Regions from separate parts of the uncultured Bacillus sp. genome, predicted to be linked through region 2. Evidence: riboswitches for the same ligand, from Rfam matches in the RefSeq annotation. Region 2 holds a riboswitch; each other region holds the start of a gene.

Region 1 (7,610 bases), on a different contig from region 2:
TGCCGGAAAACAACGCTGTCGCTCCGCTTCTGTATTGCGTAAAGTCAGTATTGGCAAAAAGCAAAAAGCTGCCCCATTTGTTTTCAAAGAGCTTCATGAGCTGGACAAGTGTACTCGCTCCGTATAAAACGACAAAAGAAACGACAACTGCTACCGCGCTGTTGCGGAACAGTGAAGAACAAAGCAGCCCGAATAATCCCATCATTACGGCTTCAAGCCAGTTTGAGCCGATCAGCGCCAAGGTGTTGATCAGCAATGTCTTTGATTCCGCGCTCACGGATGTGCCGAAAAAGACGAGACCGAATAATAATGCCAAAATGTAGTATGCCAGATACAAATAAAAGCTGACCATCACGACTGTGATTAATTTTGACCAAAAAACCTTTTGGCGTTTAACAGGACGGATGAGCAAAAATTTGATCGTCTTTTTATCAAATTCCATCGAAACAATCGTCGCTGCAATCACGATTGTTAAAGCTTGCAGCAGGATGTTCAGGCTCGGTGTATACGATAAATAGCCGATGAAGTTTTCATCCGTTCCGGCACTGATAACAATCCGTTTAATGATCAAGGCCATGAAAAATTGAAAGACCGCCATCAGGATAAGAGATACCAACGTGACCTTTCGATTAAAAAGTTTCATATGTTCATTCCAAATTAATTTAGACAAGCTCTTCTCCCTCCTCTTGATGAGCAGTTGTCGCTTTTATGAATTCATCTTCAAGTGATTGCGTATAAGGCGTAATGGAAAAGACATTCAGGTCTTGTCCTACAAGTGAACGGTTCAGCTCTGGAATGTTTTCTTTTGCTACCTCAACAACAATCGCCCCGTCTTGCCGCTCTGCTTGATATTGATTGCCTGCCAGCCAATTGAGCGCTTTTTCTTCCGGCTGCACTTCAATGATCGCTTTTTCTGTCTTTTGATCTGTTCCATGTAAGCTGACTTCCGCTTTGATCTCACCTTTTTGAATGATGATGACACGGTCACACAGATCTTCAACCTCACGCAACAAGTGAGTGGCGAACAGGACTGCTGTTCCTTCCTTTTCTGCGAGCTCCTTAATATGATCGCGAAAATCCTTCATGCCGGCGGGATCAAGACCATTTGTCGGTTCATCTAAAATAAGAAGCTTTGGCCGGTGAAGAATCGCCTGTGCAATACCAAGACGCTGGCGCATGCCGAGGGAATAGGTTTTCACCTTATCATGAATCGCCGATGTCAGCCCTACACGTTCCACTACTTCATCAAGCCGTTCATCCGCTATTTTTTTGTGCATATTCGCAAAGTGCTTAAGGTTTTCCCATCCTGTCAGGTACGGATAGAACTCAGGATTTTCGACGATCGCTCCAACCGCTTCCATCGCTTTTTCAAACTCTGTATCATGTTGAAAACCACTGATTGTTACACTTCCGTTGTTTTGTTTTAACAGCCCGACGATGATACGGATGAGTGTCGTTTTTCCGGAACCATTCGGACCGAGCAGGCCGATGATTTCACCCTCCATGACGTCCATGCTGATCTGTTTTAAAATTTGTTTAGACCCAATCTTTTTATCGAGGCCTTCAATATGTAAAATCGGCTCAGCCATAAAGCCTTCCTCCTTTTTCGACAAAAAATAAACAGTGCCCAAAAATTAGGCACTGTTAGTATTATAGCATTTGTTGCTTCCAAATGTTTGGTTAAACCGATAGAGTCGGCGCTTGCTCAGGCTGTTTGTTCTTTTCTGTTTCTGTAATAATGACGGCGCAGGCCGCGTCTCCTGTTGTATTCACCACTGTCCGAAGCATATCAAGCAGACGGTCAATTCCAAGAATTAATCCGATTCCCTCGACAGGCAGGCCGACAGATTGAAGCACCATGGCGAGCATAATCAAACCGACTCCAGGAACACCCGCGGTTCCGACACTTGCTAACACTGCCGTCAGTATCACCATCAGCAGCTGAGTGAATGTCAGATCATGCCCGAATACCTGCGCAATGAAGACGGTGGCTACCCCTTGCATGATAGCTGTTCCGTCCATATTAATTGTAGCGCCGAGCGGCTGGACGAAGCTGCTGATCGGCTCAGGCACTTTTAATTTCCTCTGTGCCACATCCATGGATATCGGCAGGGTTGCATTGCTGCTGGAAGTACTGAATGCAACGACCATAACCTCTGAGAAATTTTTAAAGAACGTAATCGGATTTCTTCTGGCTATAAGCGCAACCGTAGATCCGTAGGTAACGACCGCATGTATCAGTAATGCAAGGGTTACCACAATCATGTACAAGCCCATCGCTTTCATTGCACTGAACCCTTGGCTTCCGATAGCTGTCGCAATCAGACCGAATGTACCATACGGAGCGAACTTCATTACAAGATTCACCAGGTACATCATTAATTCATTTCCTTGTTCAACAACTTTGAGAAGCATATCCGCTTTTTTTCCAAGCATTGTAATCCCAAGCCCTACAAAAATGGCAAAAGCGATAATTTGCAGCATATTTCCTTCCGTCATCGCTTGAACAGGGTTGGTCGGAATAATGTTTAACAGGGTGTCCGCAATACTTGGCGCTTTTTCAGCAGTGAATTCGGCAGACGATGTATCATACGTTCCAAACTCTCCCGGTTTGATGACTAGAGCTAAAATGATGGCAATGGTAATCGCCACTGCTGTCGTAACAAGAAAATAAGAAATCGCCTTTACACCGATTCTGCCAAGCTTCTTAGGATCGCCCAGCCCGGCTACTCCCAGTGTTAGTGAGAAAAAGACAATCGGAACGACAAGCATTTTAATGAGGTTTAAAAAGATGGTGCCAAGCGGCCCAAATACAAACTTATTTAAATTTTCAAATAATTCAGGTGATGTTACGTTAAGAATAATTCCCGTTATCGCACCTAGCACCAATGCAATGATTATCTTTGTAGCCAGTTTCATCCGCATTCCTCCCTTTTTTGAAAAAAAGCCCGCGAGAGACTCCCGTGGGCTTTGGCTGTATCTTCAAACCACAGGACTCTCTCTTCACGCTGATGAGGTTAGCTGACGGGTTCGGACGAAGAGATGTCCGTTTTTCAGATGAAAAATTAACCCCAAAAGATTGGGTCCCCCACTCCTTATGAAAGGATTAAGCGTGTGGCTTACTATTGTATGATTTAGTTTATTTATACAGAAAAGATCCAATTTTGTAAACTATTTTTTGTTACTTTTTTCTTGGAATCTTTTGGGTCCTTCTTCCTTGTTGGTGACATCAAGAATATCTAGGAGAAACACAAAGATCGGAATCCCGATAATTAAACCCCAAATGCCGAAAAAGTGCTCAGAGAAAATGAGTACTGTGAAGGTGAAAAAGATCGGCAGCTCCGTTTTCGCAGACATCAGCTTCGGATTTAAGAAATACGTTTCGATCGCATGTATGGCGAATATGACAAGCACAATGTAGAGCACATACATTCCGCCGCCAGTACTGTAAGCGATAATACTCAGCGGGATCAGAGAAATGACGACGCCTGCTACAGGGATCAATCCAAGGAAGAACACCATAATTGAAAGCCCAAACAGCTGCGGGAAATGCATAATCCAAAGTGCGATAAACGTCAGAATACAGTTGACAAGCGCAATGATGAATTGAGCCTCAAGCACCTTGCCGAACGTTCTTGCAAATTTGCTTCCGAAAAAAGAAATTTCCTCATAAAAGACCCTCAGTTTGCTTGTTTTAAATTTCGCCATGAACTCAGTAAGCCGCTTTTTCTCAAATAAGAAAAACATACTGAGAATGAGCGCCATTACGATCTGCAAGCCGAAAGTGCTGATATCGGCCAGATACGTATACACCACATTGAAGCCCTCTTTGACATATGAACTGATGTTAATATCTCCGAAAACACTCGTGATCTCATCAAAGAAAGGGATGGTGTCCGGGTGATATGCAATATGTTTAATCTGCTTAACCAGCTGCTGAATCTGCGCAGCGACGACAGGATAAAACACAAAACCTCCAACTGTAAGCAGCACAGCCAGCAACATGTAAAGAAACGTAATGACAACCCGCTGGCTCACGCGGAAGAACCGGCTTAAAAACTGCCGTACGACAAGCTCCAAACGATCCATAAGAAATGTGAAAATGAAGGTAAGCAATATTAAGTTGATCATGCTCTTAAATAGATATAACACACCAGTTAACACGACAAAGATGGAAAAACGCCTTACTCCCGGGTGCTGAAAAAATTTAACTAAAGCGGCCATTTATACACTCCTGTTAGGACAAACGTCCTTCATTCAATATAGTATCCATTTGTAAATTATATAACAAAAAAATGCTGAGGTCTCTGTCCCCACCTTAATTATTCTTAAACAATTAAAAAAACGGCCTCATGGATGGGCCGTTCTTTTCTTCAGACTGCTGTTTTCATTTTTTTCATGCCTTCAACAGCCTCTATGCTTTTTGCTTCATCGAATTCATTTTCGCTTTTTGCAACAATGATCGTGGCGATTCCGTTTCCGATCAGATTCACAATCGCTCTTCCTTCACTCATGAAACGATCGACCCCAAGCAGGAGTGCAAGGCCCTCCAGCGGAATGACCTGAAGCGCGGACAGTGTTGAGGCAAGGACGATAAATCCGCTTCCCGTCACACCTGCCGCTCCCTTCGATGTCAGCATCAGAACGAGGATAATTGTAATTTGCTGGCCGATGCTGAGGTCTACTCCAAACACCTGTGCCAGAAAAACCGTCGCCATTGATAAATAAATAGATGTGCCGTCAAGGTTAAACGAATAGCCCGTCGGAATGACAAGCCCGACAACCGATTTCGAACAGCCGTAGCGCTCCATTTTATCCATCATTCGCGGAAGCACCGATTCTGATGAGCTTGTGCCAAGCACGATCAGAAGCTCATCTTTAATGAAGCGGAGGTAATTCCACAGGCTGAATCCGTAAAGCTTGCAGATGAGATTTAAAGCAACAAACACAAACAGGAACATCGTAATATAAACAGACATCATTAAGCTTGCCAGAGGCTTGATGGAATCGAGACCGAAGTGCCCGATCGTATACGCCATCGCCCCGAATGCCCCGATTGGCGCGGCACGCATGATGTAGCCGATGATTTTGAAAAAGACGTGAGAAATCTTGTCGAAGAAATCAATGACGCTTTTCCCTTTTTCACCTAATGCCGCAAGACCGACTCCGAAAAGAATAGAAAAGAATAAGACCTGCAAAATGTCCCCTTTTGCGAAGGCATCAACCATGTTGGACGGAACAATATGTGTGATAAATTCAATCCAGTCGATTCCCTGACCGCCATTTTGCGTGTATTGTGATACATCTCCCTTTTCAAGCTTGCTGTAATCAAGACCCGCGCCCGGTTTCATGATATTGACGACAAATAAACCGATAATGAGTGCGAGGGTAGTGACAACCTCGAAATAAATAAACGCTTTTCCCCCTACTTTTCCAACCTTCTTCATATCGCCCATTTTTGCAATCCCGAGAACGATTGTGAAGAAAATGATTGGAGCGATCACCATTTTAACAGCGTTGATAAATGTATCGCCAAGCGGTTTCATTTCTTTGCCGACATCCGGCCAGACCAGTCCGACAATGACCCCAATGATGACCGCAGTTATGACCTGAACTGTTAAATTTTTAAACAGTTTCATATCCTGCATCCCCCTGTCCTATTCTCCTTTGTGTCTTTCTTACTAGAATGATAGCGTTTTCATACAGACTGGGGAAGTTTATGATCATAACGGACATTTTGGTCTTTTTGGTCTCAAGTTTATCCTTTCAACACGTAGCGGTTGACGGGCCTGCCGACTCCGCCGTATTGAACGTCCAATTTAATGGTTCCGGTTTTTTCTAGATAATCAAGGTATCGTCTGGCTGTCACTCTGGCGATGCCGAGCGCCTTGGCGACCTCTTCCGCAGAAAGAGATGCGGTTTGCTGCTTCAAAAAAGCAGTGACTTCATTCATCGTGAAATGATTCAGCCCTTTCGGCAGATCCTGTACGACCTGCTGCGGAATATTCAGGATCGCATCGAGCTGTTCTTGGGACAGCGTATCACTCGCTTCTAGTTTTTGTTTATATTGCTTGTACTTTTCAAGCGCCTGTCTCATTCGCTCAAGCTTAAACGGTTTTAAGATATAGTCGGCCGCTCCATTTTGCAGCATAAGAGAGATCGTTTCTTTGTCTTTTGCAGCGGAGACGACGATGACATCCACTTCAAGTTTTTGCTTTCTGATCTCCTGCAAGGTTTTGATTCCGTCTTTTTTCGGCATGTACACATCGAGAATGACGAGGTCGGGCTGTTTTTCTTTAATCAGCTTAATGCCCTCTTCCCCGTTTCCCGCCGTTGCACAGACAGTAAAGCCTTTGACAGTTGTGATGAAATCCTTGTTTACCTCTTGAACCATCGGATCGTCTTCAATGAGCAGAACCTTCCATTCCTTACGAGCCATGCTGTGCTTCCTCCCCCTTCATTGGAAAAACGATAGAAAAAGATGTCCCCTGTCCCGCGTGTGAATCAACTTCTATCGTACCCGATCCTTTGTCTGTGATTTGTTTCACTAAATACAGGCCATAGCCTGTGCCGCCTGTTTTATTGACCGTAAATCCTTTGTCGTAAAGGTGCGGCATATGTGCCGGTTCAATCCCGCAGCCGTTATCTTCTATTAAAATGGCAAGGATATCATCCGTTTGTTCGATGCTGATGTCAATTCGTTTATCATCAGATTGAACCGTCTCAAATGAACCGAAGGCATTTTCAATCAGGTTGCCGAGAAGCACGACAATATCATGCTGGTCAACATGCTCGGGAAATTGCTGAAGACTGCTGTTTTCATCTATATGAACAGCAATGCCGAGCTCCCTTCCTCTTCTGATTTTACTTAATAGAAGGCCCGCCGCGGCGTCATTTTGAATCGAGCGGTGCAGAAATTCAGTCACATTTTCCTGCTCAGTTGATGCCTGAAATGCAAGCTGCAAGGCTTTTTCAGATTTCCCCAGCTGGATGAGGCCGGCGATTGTATGCAGCTTATTCATATGCTCATGGTTTTGAACGCGGAGCGCCTCCACAAAGTTTTTGACACCCGTCAATTCCTCTGCCATCTTAGCGGCTTCCGTTCTGTCCTGAAAAATAGCGACGGCGCCGATGACTTTTTTCTTCATGACAATCGGAATTCTGCTGCTCATGATGACCTTTCCGCTGACGCGAATTTCTTCATTATAAACCGCTTTGTTCCGCTCCACGATTTCGGGCAGTCGCGAATCCTTGAGAACGTCCCAAATCACCTTCCCTACCAGATCCCCCTGCACCTCAAAGATCTGTTTCGCTTTTTCATTGAAAATTGTAATGATGAGCCGGTTGTCAATGGCAATTACGCCTTCATTCATTGAGTGAAACGTCGCTGTCCGTTCTTCATACATTCGGACAATCTCATGTGGCTCAAGCTGAAACATTTGTTTTTTGATATGACGGGCCAGCAGAAATGATCCTGCAAGGCCGAAGCCGAGTGTAAGCACAACGATGAATGTGATATCACGCTTTAAATGAAGCAGGATGTCTGCGATCCCCGGCAGTGTTTTCCCGACAAGCACCACGCCAATCTGGTTCAGATCATGATCCTTCAC
Region 2 (7,610 bases):
GTTTCGTATGTATTCATTTAGGAAGGAATGACAACATGAAGACAAAACACTATTGGGTGATTTCTTTGCTCGCCGTTTTAGCGGTCGGGCCGGGATTGATGTCTAACACGGCATTGTCGTCAGTTCAAGGCCTTGTTCAGAAGACGGTTGGAACAAGTGACTTCACGTCAGTGAATCCAATATTGATTGGCAATATGGCCTTTGCTTTATTAGTGCCGGCAGGACCGCTGCTGAGGAAAAAATTCGGTGCCCGTCCAATCTATCTGGCTTCATTACCCGTTTTTATACTTGGCTCACTGCTTTTCGCATTTTCCAGCGATATTGCATGGATGGCGGCAGGGCGCTTTTTACAGGGGGCGGCTACAGGTGTCATGCTGATGATTATGATTCCAATGCTTGTTCTGTCATTTCCGATTGACCGCAGGAACTATGCCCTGCTGGTGCTGATCGGGGGATTTTATGGCTCTGTTATCATCGGCACGATTCTAGGAACGATTGCAACAAGCTACGGACATTGGAGATGGCTGTTTTACTTCTTTGGCGCGCTGTCACTGATTGGTGTCGCGGTGAGCTATTTCTTTCTTCATGATGAGCATCATGGATCGGCAGAACAAGAACAGTCGCTAGATCGTGCAGGAATCATTTTATCTGTGTGCCTTGCTGCAGCCTCAGCGGTTACATTCATTTTTCTGCAAAAATGGGGACTTTCATCAGGTTATGTATGGACTGGCTTTGGGATTACGTTATGTTTGCTCCTTGTTCTATTGATTGTGGAATATAAAGTGAGAAACCCCTTCATTTCTATAAAACTGATGCTGCTGCCAAAACCGGTGCTCGGTTTATTCATCGTAGCTATAGGAACGATAACGGTAGCTGTCAGCCTTTCTGCTTTTCAGGGATTGCTCCGTCAAATGTATGATATTTCTCAGGAGCATCTCATTCTTTTAAACGTAACTCTTTTAATCGGAGTGGCGATCGCCGCCATTGTGAGCGCTTTGTTTTATGATAAAGTCGGGCCCGGGATGCTCGGTATTATAGGTGCTCTTATTCTCGTGTTTGTGAATTTTCAATGGCTGCATATGCAGGATCAATCGTCACTTTATATATTTGCAGTGCTGTTTATCATGCTTGCCGCTGGAACGGGACTGACAGTGGCCGCAGGGCTGATGGGAGCTGCTATGGGCGGCCCGCTGCCTGATTTGGTCAAGAGAATGACAGCTGTTCAGTTTTTAAGATTGTTTGTCTATATGGGAGTTCCAATCCTCATCGGCTTTTTCACGCAAAAAGATGCTGCCAGACAAAGCGGTTCGATGCAGGATTCTATGATGACTGCTTATCATGATCTCTTTTTCATTTCTTTTATTCTGAGTGTGCTGCTTGTTTGCCTGTCATTCTGTATGAACGCTACAGGTATGGGGCACAAGCTGGCACATAAAACGCATGATAAAGCGAAAACAGTTCCGAAAAAACAGGCCATTTCCACACAAGGACTGTCAAAGGCTGCTGTCAAATCACATAAAGTGATACATGATACAGAATACCGTAATGTACTCAGAAATTTACAAAAATAGATACATGATCAAAACCTTTCCCTTGAGGGAAAGGTTTTTTGTTTGCAATCTTTTCCCAACTTTGTCCCTAAAGAATTGAAAAATATTAGAAGTGCAAGTAAAATTCTAAAAGGTAGATTCTTTTACATTCGTAATCTTTTAACTCGAAGGAAGGTTTTCATGGCCCGTAAAAAACTGAAAAAACGTAGACTCTTCATTTCACTATTTTTCATTGTATCGATTCCGCTAGCCCTGTTTGTTTTAGCCACAACATTATCAAAACCGATAGAAACATCCAAAGAACCCGAAGAAATTGATGAACAGCAGGTATTTATAGACAGCCTGTCCGGACATGCACAAATTTTGTATGAGAAATATCATGTCCTCCCCAGCATCACGATCGCTCAGGCCATTCTCGAATCCGACTGGGGGAACAGCGAGCTTGCTGCTCAGGCTAACAACCTTTTTGGCGTAAAAGGAAATTATAAAGGCCATCATGTCACGATGGAAACGGACGAATTTGAAAAAGGGAAAAGAAAAACCATTCGCGCAAAGTTTCGAAAATACAGCACGTATTTTGAATCTATGGATGACCACGCCCAATTGTTTGTCCGCGGCACATCGTGGAATAAAAAGAAGTATAAACCGGTGCTTGAGGCTGGGAATTATAAGGAAGCGGCAACGGCATTGCAAACATCAGGATATGCTACAGACCCTGAATACGCAGACAAAATCAGTGCTATTGTGGAAAAATACGATTTAGATGAATACGATGAGGTAAATCCATCGCTCAAATCAGTGGATTTAAAAGCCTCCATTAAGGACAGTGCCGTTCAAGACATATGGTCCAAGCCTTCTACTGATGATCGGTCCATAAAGCTCACCTCTGCCCAATCTTACGTCGGCAAAGACATAAAGGTTGTATCCAAAAAGCAGAAAGGCCAGTCCGTATGGTACCAATTTCAAATCAATGATAAACTCATCGGCTGGATTGATGATTCAGCTGTTGAAATAAAGGAAGCAACCTGAGCCCTTTTTCCTGGTATTTTTAATTCTTTGTTCCATTCAGGGGAATTTGAGGTATAATATTCCACGGAAGTTTATCACTTATTGACTATGCTTTCAGGAGGGAACAAAGGTGCAGAAATATAGACGGAGAAACACGGTTGCCTTTACAGTATTAGCTTATTTCACTTTTTTTGCGGGAGTATTTTTGTTTAGTATCGGACTCTATAATGCTGATAATCTGGAACTCAACGAAAAAGGCTATTACATCGCTGTTATGATACTTGTAGCGGTCGGTGCGATTCTTACACAAAAAGTGACCCGTGATAACGCAGAGGATAACGAAATCATCGCGGAACAGGAAAAAAGGCAAAATCAATCTCATATCGAATCATAAAAAATCCGGCGCTTAAATCGCCGGATTTTTTGTTATTACCCCGTAAATACCTCGCCGTCAGGGTAACGAATATTTGATTTCTCTGTTTTCGCAAATGAAAACACGAACGTCAAAGGACCAATTCTTCCAATGAACATGATGACAATAATGATACATTTTCCCGCTTCTGTAAGTTCAGGGGTCAATCCCATCGATAGACCGACAGTTCCGAATGCGGAAAAGGTTTCAAACACAATTTGAATAAACGGCGCTTGTTCTGTGACCGTCAGGGCGAATATCCCTAAAAACACGAGGAACAAACCGATGACGCTCACAGCTAAAGCTTTAATGATAATCGGATATTTGATGGAGCGGCGGAAAATAACCGTTTCTTTTTTACCTCGCAAATAAGCGATCACAGACATTAAAATCACAATGAACGTAGTCAGCTTAATGCCGCTCGCTGTTGAAGCGCTGCCTGCTCCGATAAACATTAATAATAAAGTAAATACAATCGTTCCTTCTCTCATACTACCAATATCAAGAGAATTGAAGCCAGCGGTTCTTGGCGTCACAGCTTGAAAATAGGAAGCCCATAGTTTATCTCCTATATGCAGGTGGCCGAGCGTGCCGGGATTGCTGTACTCTAAAATAAAGATCACAAGCATAGCAACCGCATTCAGAATCAGGGTTCCTGTCAGCATGATTTTCGTATGTAGAGAAAAGGCTTTAAATCGCCGATTTTTCATAATGTCAAACAGAACGGTAAATCCGATCCCTCCTGTGATAAATAAGAAAGTAATCACTAGGTTAACTGTAGGATCTCCAACGTAGCTCATCAAATTATCCGGCCACAACGAAAACCCGGCATTGTTAAAAGCAGATATTGAGTGAAAAAGACTCGCAAACAAGCCGGATGCCCAGCCATACTGGGGCACAAGCCTGACGGATAAGATGAGTGCTGCTATCAACTCAATACTGATGGAAAACAGAAACAGGACTTTGACAAGGCCTATGACACCGCCGATTGTCGGCTGGTTTAAGGCTTCCTGAACCAGCATTCGTTCTTTTAATCCGATTTTTTTCCCTAATATCATGACGATCAAAACAGCAAAAGTCATAAATCCAAGCCCGCCGATCTGAATCAGCCCCATGATGACAGTTTGCCCGAAAAGTGTAAATTCTGTACCGGTATCGACAACTGCAAGCCCTGTAACGGTTGTTGCGGAAGCTGCAGTAAAAAGGGCATCTATCCATGACAATGGCTTCATTGTAGAAATCGGTAGCTTTAACAGCACAGCCCCGATGATAATGGTAAGAAAAAAACCAATTGCAAGCACTTGAGGCGGTGTAAAACGAACCCATTTGATCACTTTATCCTTTTGAAGTGTCACCTATGTCTACATCCCTTCGTTTTCAAAACGTTTAATATCCTTTTTGTGCCCCATGATCACCAGGCAATCCTGTTCGTGAATGACGTCTTCAGGTGCGGGAGAAAGACGGATATCTCCATGATGTTTAATGGCCAGGATTGTACAGCCGTACTTTGCTCTTACATTCAGATCAATAATCGATTTTGAATCAAGCTTGTGTGTTGCCAGCAGCTCGACAATACTGTAATCATCAGATAAATCAATGTAATTCAACACGTTCTCATCAGAGAGGCTTTGTGCAATCTTGACGCCCATATCCTTTTCAGGATGAATAATGCGGTCAGCACCGATTTTTTCAAGCACCTTATGATGATAATAGTTTTGGGCCTTCACCCAAATATTCGGGATGTCAAACTCTTTTAATAATAGGGTGGTCAGGGTACTCGCTTGAATATTCGCTCCGATTGCAACGATCACATATTCAAAATTGCGTATTCCTAACGATAGCAATTCGTTTTCTTCGGTGGCGTTGGCGATCACCGCATGAGTTGCGTAAGAAGCGTATGCATTTACCTTTTCTTCGTTGATATCAATCGCAAGGACCTCATGGCCCATTCTGTGCAGCTCTTTGCAAATGCTTCCGCCAAACCTGCCCAGTCCGATCACGGCAAATTGCTTGTTTTTTATTCTTCCCAATGTTCATAACTCCCTTAGTAAAATTAACGTTTTTGAAGCAAAAAAGACCATCTCGAAGAATGGTCGCTAATAGACCTCCTCTCTGTAAACGCCTACGAGGTTAGCTGTCGGATTAGGGATTCAGAGTACCCCCTCTTACTTAGTAAGATTCACCCCAAGGCTGTTAAAAAAACAGCCAATCGTTGGTTCCCCCGTTCGTATTTGATTAAGCGGTAAAAGAGACTGTATGAAATTGAACACTCAAGAATTTACTCCTGTTTCTAGAGTTTGTCAATTTAAATTTTAAACTAGAAAAAAGATAACTGGAAATAGAGGAAAAAAGGGAGGTCAAAACGCAAAAAAGACCGGCGTTAACCGGTCTTTTAGATTAGTTGCAGCCGCATGGCTGAGTCGGAGGAGTGCTGCGCTTAGCCACGTCAATACTTGCTTCTGCGTAGAATTTATTGCCGATGCTCAATGATTTATTCTCCGCACGGAAAGTATATGTACCAGCGGCAGGAAGTGTTTTGTTATTCAGTTTTAATTTGAACTCGCCAGCTCCTAATAAATCAAGTGCCAAAGGGATTCTTACTGTTTTCCCGTTATTGAGGATCTGTGTTTCACGCAACGCACGTCCGTTCATTGTGTCTTTCGTATTTGCAGTAAATCCGCTTGGCAATGTAAATTCCATAACGCCAAGGCTGAGAAGCGTGTTTGGACGATACGTCAATTCGATATCTGAGAAAGACCATTCCGTTTTGCTGGCCCCTGTAATTGTAGCGAACAATGAAGCTGTTGACTGTGTTTTCATAGTAGACTCAGTATGAGCGGAAGTTGATTTAGATTCAGCCGCGAAAGAAGCTGAAGGTGCAGAAACGAGTAAACCAAGACTTAATGCACTGATTGCCAAAGAAGATAATAATTTGCGTTTCATAATAAAATTCCCCCTAAAAAGTTATAAAAATATTCAGGCCTGCCCGCTTTTCACCTCCTCTGAACGGCCAAATACAAATTTTACCTACATAAAATTACCATCAAATATTTTGGAAGTAAATGGGATGTTTTTCCCGTATTTTTCAAATTTGTAGTAATTACATAAAAAAGAACAAAAAAACGCCCGGTTTCCCAGGCGTTTTTGTTTTACTTTGTTTCAATCGGTATAAATTTAAAAATTTCCCCGCTCTGCACCGATTCAGCAAGCCGTTTCAGCCAATCATAGTAAGCTTTAGAGCTTTCCAGTTGCTCGTATAACTGCAGTGCTTCATTTTTGATGTCCTCATTGAGACCTTCTTTGTTTAAAACCTCTTGTAAATCAGCCTGAGCTTCTTCAATTGCTGCTACATTTACCTGAACTTCCCGTTCCCATTTAGGGGGAAAGAAATTTGTGAAAAATTTAAAGAAATCTTTTTCAGCCACAAATGTATGCTTGCGGATGCCCCGGTGAAATGTTTTTTTCACTACATTTAAGTCCTGAAGCTTTTTGACGCCTGTGCTCATGCTTGGCTTGCTCATTTGCAATTCCTCACGCATTTCGTCAAGGGTCATCTCATCCCTCATATACATCGTCCCATATAAAATCCCGACACTGCGGGTAATTCCGTAAAGATCCATCGTTTCAGCAATGGAGTCGATAACAAGATCCCGAGCCTGTTCTATAGCTGCAACTTCTGGATTTTCATCCATACTGACCCTCTTTTCTATTAGAAGATTAAATTCGTTAAGTTATTTCTTTATGTTCTTTATCTTAACGAAACATAAAGAAATGTCAAAAAGAAAAATCAAAATGGGGCTTTGACAGTTTAAAATTCGTATGTTAAATTAAGGTTGTTAAAAACATTAAATTTTTATTTAACAAACTTTACGTCAAGGAGGCTTATATGAGTCAAACATTATATATTGACGGAGAATGGGTCAGTGCCGAAAAAGAGCAGATCCGCAGCATTATCAATCCATTTAATCAAGAAGAAATTGCAATTGTAAGCGAAGGAGGGCGAGAGGACGCCATCAAGGCAATCGCAGCCGCGCGAAGAGCATTTGACAAAGGAGAATGGTCATCTCTACCCGGGCTTGAACGCGGGAAGAATGTTCTGAAAATTGCGGAATTAATCAGACGCGATCTTGATGAGCTGGCTGAGCTTGAATCGCTTGATACGGGAAAAACACTCGAAGAAAGCAAGGCGGATATGGATGATATCGCCAATGTTTTTCAATATTACGCCGGATTGGCAGATAAAGATGGCGGAGAGATCATTTCATCTCCGATCCCTGATTCAGAAAGCAAAATCATCAGAGAGCCAATTGGGGTTTGCGGCCAGATTACTCCATGGAATTATCCGCTCCTGCAAGCGAGCTGGAAAATCGCACCTGCACTGGCTGCAGGAAATACTATCGTCATGAAACCAAGTGAGATCACGCCGCTGACGACAATCAAAGTCTTTAAGCTGATGGAAGAAGCCGGTGTTCCAAAAGGTGTTGCAAATCTTGTTCTTGGACCGGGAGCCACAGTGGGCGACGAGCTTGCCGTAAACAAAGACGTCGATTTGATTTCGTTTACGGGTGGAATCGAAACAGGCAAAAAAATCATGCAGGCGGCAAGCGGAAACGTCAAAAAAATTGCACTTGAACTTGGCG
Region 3 (7,610 bases), on a different contig from region 2:
TCTTGGCTGATTGCTGTATTGATCGTTGCTTTGAATGTGTTTTTAATTGTTGATACGTTTCGTTAAAAAAACCGGCTGCTAAGCCGGTTTTTGATTTTTCGCAGAAGCTCATTGATACCCTTTTTGACAGAAATTTGTTATGATAGAAGAAAAAATCGGAGTTTTGATGATGTCAATATTTATTCTGTTTTATTTGTGGATCGTTCCTATTGTAATCGGAATTTTATGTTCTGCTGTTGCCTATAAATCCAAAGGAAAAATGAGAGTCGCGCCCGGCATTGCTATGATCGTGCTCAGTATCATTTCCTTGATCACCGCGTTTACGGCCGGACACACGAATTTCCACGTGTTTATCGGCGGAATGTTTTTATTCGGCACCTTCCTGGTTGGTTCTGCTTTTCCTTTCTTTTTCGGGCTTAAGAAAAAAGAGAAATAAGCTTACAAAGACATGAACTCAGTAAGAGTTGATAAAAATAAACATATGAAACATACAAGGACAAATGCGCTGATCTTTTTGCTTTGAAAGAAGATGCATTTGTCCTTTTGTCCGTTTGAGCATGGCGAACATCACGACACGCTGCATAGATCATTCCTGCAATACAATAATCAAAAATACATTTGTTTCCAACACATAAAAAGCAGGAGTCTCAAAAGACCCCTGCTTTTTTAAAATAATCGTTTTAAACTTTTCTTCAGTGACGGCATTTCGATTTTTTGGTTTTCGAAGAAGTTTTTCAGCATGTATTTGCTGAAGCCTTTTGCCTGTCCGTAGGTGATTTTGCCAGGCAGCGGCGGTTCGTTTCCGATCATGACGTCCACAACGACCGGCTGGTCAGCATGTAACGCCTCATGGAAAGCGGGTGCAAGCTCTTCAACTTTGGTCACCTTGATGCCCTTTGCTCCGCAGCTTTCTGCAAATGCTGCATAGTCGACATTTTGCAGCTTCGTGACATAGTCGATATTGCCTTTGACCTGCTGCTCGTACTCGATCATGCCGAGATTTTCGTTGTTTAAAATGACGACAGTGATTGGGAGCTTGTATTTGACGGCGGTCGGGAGATCCTGCATGACCATGGAAAAGCCCCCGTCACCGCAGACAGCGATCGCCTGGCGCTCCGGTTCGGCCAAGCTTGACGCGATCGCTCCCGGCAGGCCGCAGCCCATTGTCGCAAGCCAGCTGGAAACGATGAAATCCTGGTTTTCGTTCATTTTGAAATGACGCGCCATCCAGACTGTTACAGTGCCGACATCTACAGAAAGCACCGCATTATCAGCTGCCGCTTCCTGAAGACGTGCCACGACCTGCTGGGGTCTGAGCGGTGTTTCCGCCTCAGTCTCATCTTTTTCAATTTCGTTCCACCAATGCTGCATATGTTCAGTGCAGGCTTCCAGAAACCTTCTGTCTTCCTTCCGTTCAATAAACTCCGTCAACTCGCGCAGGCCAAGAGCCGAATCACAGACAAGTCCCGCTGTCACCGGATAGCGTTTTCCGATTTTCGCCGGATCTGAATCGAGCTGGATCGCCGGCGTGTCATCAGGCAAATAATCGCGGTACGGGAATGAAGTCCCGAGCATGATTAATAAATCACATTCCTCCATTGCCTCGTAGGCTGGCTTTGTGCCGATCTGCCCAAGGTTGCCGAGAAAATGCGGATGCTTATCGGGGACCACGCCTTTTGCCGGGAGCGTGACAACGATCGGGGCTGCAGCTTTGTCCGCAAACTCCAGGAGCTCCCGTTTCGCCTTTTTCATTCCCTGCCCCGCCAAGATTATCGGCTTCTTAGCGTTATTGATATATTGCGCGCAAGTGACAAGCTGTTCTTTTTTCGGTTCAAGGTTCCCTTCAATATACACTGGTGAGGTGTGCACAGGCTCACGTTTGATTTTCTCCGCAAACAAATCATCAGACACGCTTAATACCGCAACGCCTTTTTTACTGTAGGCGGTGCGGATCGCCTGATTCAAGAGATCCGGCAGTGATTCCGCACTATGTACCTCTCTGTTGAACACAGCCACGTCTTCAAACATTTGCTCAAGCTTGATCTCCTGAAAATAATCCCGTCCGACTTCGCCTGATGAAACCTGTCCTGCAATTGCCAGCACAGGGGCGCCGTCCGCTTTTGCATCATATAAACCGTTTAATAAGTGTACTGCACCCGGGCCTGCGATTGACAGGCAGACGCCGATCTTGCCGGTGAGTTTTGCCTCAGCCGCGGCTGCCAGCGCCGCCACCTCTTCATGGCGGGTTTGAATGAATTTCAATTGATTTCTTTCGTGTCTTAAATCTTCAATAAACTCATTTATACTGTCTCCAGGGATGCCATAAACATGATCAACTCCCCATTGTTCAAGCAGTTCTGTCATTGCTTGTCCTGCAGTTTTATGTGCCATGCCGTATCCTCCTTTTTCCTTTTTTCAATACCACCGGAGAATAGCTTTAAAACCCGGAGACCTTTATCACTTGCCCAGTCTTCTTTTCAACAGGTCGATCGCCGCAACCATACCTCTGTCCTTGAGGGTGATGGTTGTATCTAGAGCGCCATTAACGAAATCTTTGATTTGCCTTTTTCGGTTCGGCACCATAAAAAGCGGCAAACGCTGCGGAGAAAACCACTTCAATCCCGCTGTCTCCATCCCGTTCGCTATCGCTTGTCCGCCTGTTATGTGTCCAGCAAATACATGCTGCTCATCTTGAAACTTTGGCCTTTGGTAGACACCTATTTTCGCAGAAAGCGCTGCGCTGTATCCCGTTTCTTCCAATACCTCCCGAACTGCCGCTTCCTCAGCCGTTTCCTCGGGATCGACCCTGCCGCCCGGCAGATCCCATAAAGGAACATCCTTTCGTTTAACCAGCAGAATCTGCTGATTTTCGTTCAACACGATCACAAATGCACCTTGTGTAAACATTGTATTTCTCCTTTTTTCGCAAAAAAAGACCAAGGTGTTTCCCTTGGTCCTAGAGCTTTACTTTTTAAAATGATACGGCAGCGTGGCAACCATTATGTCCTTTTTCCAGAACAGCCGGACTCTGAGGAGGAAGGCTGATTGGTTGTGAAGGATGGTGTGCCAGCGTTTTTTCGTAATAAATTGCGGAAACAGCACCATGACGGAAAACTGCTCCTTCTTCGCTTTTGCTTCTACAGTTTCCAAAAACTTATCAAACGGATGGACGAGGCTTCTGTACGAGGAGTGAAGCGTGACGAGACGCACTCCGTTATTGAGCTCTTCCCAGCGTTTTTCAACTTTCTTTTCCTGTTCTCTGTCAAATGACACGTGAACGGCGATAACCTGGTCGGACAGTGATTTTGCGTATTGAATCGATTTTTGCACGACGGTAGTAACACCGGCTACAGGCACAATCACAACCGTGCCTTTGATTTCTTCTGGCTCTTTGTCTACGATGCGAAGCTGTTCACCGACAGCTGTGTAGTGATTTTTAATCGCAAAAAACAGCAAAACGACGATAGGCATAAAGATTAACACAGGCCATACAACATTAAACTTCGTCACAAACAGGATCGACAGAACCATAAACGAAATCAAAGCGCCGCAGGAGTTGATCAGCATTTTTCCGATCCACCCTTTTGGTTTTTGCTTAATCCATTTGATGCACATACCGGTTTGCGAAAGCGTAAATGGAATAAATACGCCCACAGCATATAACGGGATTAAGTGCTCTGTCTGTCCTCCAAATAGCACGATGAGCACAATCGAAGCAACGCCTAAAAAGATAATCCCATTTGAGAAGCCTAAGCGGTCGCCTCTGACTGTAAACATACGCGGCATATACTGGTCTCTCGCCAGGTTGAAGGCAAGCTGCGGGAAGGCTGAAAATCCCGTATTTGCCGCAAGGACCAAAATAAGTGATGTGACACCTTGGATCACATAGTAGAACACATTCCGCCCGAAGGTTTCAGAAGCAATTTGTGAGACCACCGTTTCGTCGGGCTTCGGCGCTGTTCCATAGCCGTATGCGAGCACCGTGATGCCGGAAAACAGAATCGCCAGCAAAATGCCCATCATTGCAAGAGTTCTAGCCGCGTTCCGCGCAGGCGGGTTTTTGAAAGCAGGAATCGCGTTAGAAATGGCCTCAACCCCGGTCAAGGCCGAGCAGCCCGAAGAAAAAGCCTTGAGCAGCAAAAACAGCGTAATGCCGGCTACAGGAGTACCGAGCGGTGTATGATGGACTGGCTGGTCTATTTGTCCTGTCATGAGTTTAAACAACCCGACTGCTATCAAAACCAAAAGTGCCATCACAAACAGATAAACCGGATAGGCTAGAATCGATGCTGATTCCGAAAGTCCGCGCAGGTTCAAAATCATAATCGCTAAAACAAGTAAAACAGCAATCGGCACATGATAATCATGCAATACAGGAAAGGCCGACGTGATTGCGTCCGTTCCTGCGGAAATACTTACAGCTACCGTTAAAATATAATCGACAAGCAATGAACCGCCTGCGATCAATCCCGGCTTTTCGCCAAGGTTTTCTTTCGAAACCACATACGCCCCGCCGCCCTGCGGGTAAGCATAAATAATTTGCCTGTATGAAAGAATCAGTGCGAGCAGCAATATGAGGACGCCAATCGCAATCGGAATGGAGTACCAAAATGCAGCAGCACTGATTGTTGCCAAAATGATTAAAATTTGTTCTGTGCCATATGCGACAGATGAAAGCGCATCTGAGGAAAGCATCGCCAAGGCTTTTAATTTCGTCAGTTTTTGCTCTCCAGCGGCTTGAGATTTTAGTGGTTTCCCAATCAAAAAACGTTTGATTGAATGATACATCGATGTCTTCCCCTTTTAATTTCTCATTTTTCAATTAAAACAATAAAAACATCAGCATCTAGCTCTCACATTTTGTAATAGTCCTTTCTGCTACGATGTCTCTGTATCGATTTGCATTCTAAAAATGAACAGCAAAAAACACAGAGGCAAACGGATGCCCCTGTGCCATTACATCGAACACAGGTTTCATTCATCTCCTCTCACGAACGCTTACGAGGTTAGCTGACGGATTCGGGCATATGAGAGTTTGCCCTACCTAAAAAGGATTCACCCCAACGGCAAAAAAGCCGTTCTAATGGGTCCCCCGCTCTGATTTCAGATTAAGCGATTTGTTTTCTAAAAGAGATCATACTCCCGTTCCTGCACGTTGTAAAGAGGCTTATTGGCCGGGCGGAAAAAATAAAATGATAGGTTCCACAAATGGAATTTACATACCAAAAATAAAAAAACAGAGGCTAGATTGCCTCTGTTTTATTCTGTATCTGTCTATCTTTTTCTTCGTCTTACGGCAACCCAAATGAACACTGCCGCAATCACCATAATAAGTGCCAGCACACCAATATACAGCCATTTCTGGCTATTATCCTGTGATGGTTGTTCTGCGCTGGAACTGTTAGTTTCTGATTTGAGCTGCTGGTGGTTTGTAAACACCTGCTGGCTGGTGGTTTCGTTAACGACGGTTGCCGAGTCATCGGTACTATTCAGATAACTGATGATCTCTTTCGTGACAGCCGTGCCAGTTCCTTTTGATGGTGTAAAGACAGCCATTGTGTAGCGTGAATCCCAAAGAGATGCTTGAGTAAATGCCACTTGTTTTGTTGTCTCATTCAGCATCTCAAAACCTGATACATCAAACGAGCCGTTCTTCGCTTGCGGAACAAGCAGATCTGATGATTTCTCGTTCAGGAGAGGAAATTGATCGGTACCCCCTATGAAAATGAGGTTCCTTCCTTTGGCATCATTTGCTGTTACGTCAGATGATTTCTTGACCGTATATGAATGCTGCCCTTCGCTGCCAAAGGACTCCGTTACGAGAGAAAGCTCCTCAAACTTCAATTGGCTTACGGTGTCAGGAAGCACGATTAGCGTTGTTTGTTCCTGATTTCCGGCGTAAGGGAGCGGCCACTCTTGGAAATCCGCTGATGGAGACAGGTCTTTGATGGCATAAGACAATGTACTGCTTTTATCAATATAGACCCACTTTTCTTCATCTGTGGTGTTGCAAGGATTGTTTTCCTTTAGCCCAGTCGTAACGAACTGAATATCAATGTAGCGGTTTTTTTGCAGCAGCTTAGGGTCCACTTTTACCATGACATGATAGAATCCATTTTTATCTTCTTTTCCTAATTCATCAAGCCCGACCGAGTGCGGCTGGCCGTTGATCATGATCTTCAGTTCTGCCGCCTGAGAAACCGATTCGTTTTCCGCCGTTAAGGCTTGAATCGTTTCGGACTTCTTCAGCTTGAGCGACAGCTTTGCAGATTGGTTTTGGTCTAAAACCGCCGAAGCTGGATAAAAGTAATGTGCAGAAGAAGTTTTGTCAGATCCAATTGTGATATCACCTGCTCCAAAATTCTCGAGAGTCAGCTTATTGCTTTCTTTTTTTTCAGCCTGCTTAAGCTTGCTGATGGAGAGTGTATCACCACTGAGCTGGCCTGTATAAGTCTGATCCGTGATGACACTGATTTTTTCAGTGAGCACGTCAGCGGACGCCGCTTGCGCAAACAGAACCGGCAGCTGCTTGCCCTCTGCTTTCAGCACCCGCTCTGCAAGCAGCAGTTTTTCTCCTTTTGCCTGTAAGCCGGCCTGTTTCATCAGCTTTTTCACCTTGCCGTTCCAATGCTTGTCCACGCCGATGAAAATCGTCGGCTTGTCGATTTTCTTCAGTTCAGATTCCGTAACATACGACATGCTGACACTGCTGTCCACCGTTTTCAAATAGCCTTCTGTTTTCACTGCAGCTTCAATTTCTGCCGAACTTGGGTCATCCGGAATGACAATGGCGGTTTCTTCCGCTGTATTTCCCGATTGGGCGAAAGGATATGGATAATGGTCCAGCGACGTTCCCTTCGCTTCTCTGCTGTCCGCCAGCGTCAGGCGGCTGTCCGGATAAATTTTGATCCAGTTTCCGGATGTATCCTGTCTGACGCAGACGCCCTCTTTCATCACACCGTAAAATGTCAGCGATATATTGTGATAGCCTTGGGCAGACTGGCTTTTATTCAGGTTTAGCTTTACTGTTTTCCGTTTGGAATCACCATCAAGCTTTAACGTTTTGACCGGTTCATCGTCAATGACCACTGTTAACGATGATGGAGAAATTAAAAGATTTGATGCCTCGTATTCAATCACCAATTGCTGGTTGCCGGAAGAGGCGCCTGCCGGAATCTGATACGTCAGCTCCGCGCTGTCTTTTGACCCGTATAGTGTAATCAGGTCGCTTGTCAGCACCTGCTGTTTGGCTTGTTCTTGGCTGCTTTTTCCGAGGAGCGAACCGCTGACCTGCACCTCTTTGGCAAAAGCCGCTTGTCCAGTCATCGCCATGAGCATGAGACTTGTGAGAAAAATCATTATTTGTTTCAAAAAGGTCACCCGCTTTTATGTTGATTGTATCGTTCTGTTTTGTACCATTTGACCTCCTGCTTGAATAAACGGTGCTTGATTTCTACGAATAAAGAATAGATGACCAGCACAATCCATGCCTGCGAGTATGTAAAGTACATGAGAAATACGATAAAAAAGTTTTGCCTGTTCATTTCTGTTTTTTCAATGCTCAACGTAATCATGACCTCTGTCATAAATAAGAAGAAAGCCAAAATCCA

The links. Region 2 has a riboswitch for cyclic di-AMP ahead of ktrA (potassium uptake protein KtrA). Riboswitches for the same ligand answer to the same signal wherever they lie in the genome.
Region 1: it holds a riboswitch for cyclic di-AMP, as region 2 does, so the genes downstream of both, Q5C82_RS14765 (dicarboxylate/amino acid:cation symporter) here and ktrA (potassium uptake protein KtrA) in region 2, are expected to answer to the same signal.
Region 3: it holds a riboswitch for cyclic di-AMP, as region 2 does, so the genes downstream of both, kimA (potassium transporter KimA) here and ktrA (potassium uptake protein KtrA) in region 2, are expected to answer to the same signal.

The regions. Positions count from the first base shown of each region.
Region 1 covers NZ_CATYRA010000008.1:195,770-203,379, reverse strand. Annotated here, with positions in the region: gene Q5C82_RS14775 (ABC transporter permease) at 1-670, opposite strand, end outside; gene Q5C82_RS14770 (ABC transporter ATP-binding protein) at 663-1,589, opposite strand; gene Q5C82_RS14765 (dicarboxylate/amino acid:cation symporter) at 1,681-2,919, opposite strand; cyclic di-AMP (ydaO/yuaA leader) riboswitch at 2,993-3,123, opposite strand; gene Q5C82_RS14760 (AI-2E family transporter) at 3,172-4,224, opposite strand; gene dctP (C4-dicarboxylate transporter DctP) at 4,374-5,639, opposite strand; gene dctR (two-component system response regulator DctR) at 5,759-6,439, opposite strand; gene dctS (two-component system sensor histidine kinase DctS) at 6,429-7,610, opposite strand, start outside.
Region 2 covers NZ_CATYRA010000018.1:23,574-31,183, forward strand. Annotated here, with positions in the region: gene Q5C82_RS19840 (MFS transporter) at 36-1,571, shown strand; gene lytG (exo-glucosaminidase LytG) at 1,731-2,579, shown strand; gene Q5C82_RS19850 (YiaA/YiaB family inner membrane protein) at 2,689-2,952, shown strand; gene ktrB (Ktr system potassium transporter KtrB) at 2,988-4,325, opposite strand; gene ktrA (potassium uptake protein KtrA) at 4,332-5,000, opposite strand; cyclic di-AMP (ydaO/yuaA leader) riboswitch at 5,074-5,222, opposite strand; gene bslA (biofilm surface layer hydrophobin BslA) at 5,368-5,913, opposite strand; gene gbsR (transcriptional regulator GbsR) at 6,120-6,662, opposite strand; gene betB (betaine-aldehyde dehydrogenase) at 6,857-7,610, shown strand, end outside.
Region 3 covers NZ_CATYRA010000008.1:181,185-188,794, reverse strand. Annotated here, with positions in the region: gene Q5C82_RS14700 (Nramp family divalent metal transporter) at 1-66, shown strand, start outside; gene Q5C82_RS14695 (hypothetical protein) at 170-436, shown strand; gene Q5C82_RS14690 (pyruvate oxidase) at 667-2,391, opposite strand; gene Q5C82_RS14685 (NUDIX hydrolase) at 2,458-2,907, opposite strand; gene kimA (potassium transporter KimA) at 2,965-4,788, opposite strand; cyclic di-AMP (ydaO/yuaA leader) riboswitch at 4,981-5,125, opposite strand; gene Q5C82_RS14675 (cellulose biosynthesis cyclic di-GMP-binding regulatory protein BcsB) at 5,275-7,371, opposite strand; gene Q5C82_RS14670 (glycosyltransferase) at 7,377-7,610, opposite strand, start outside.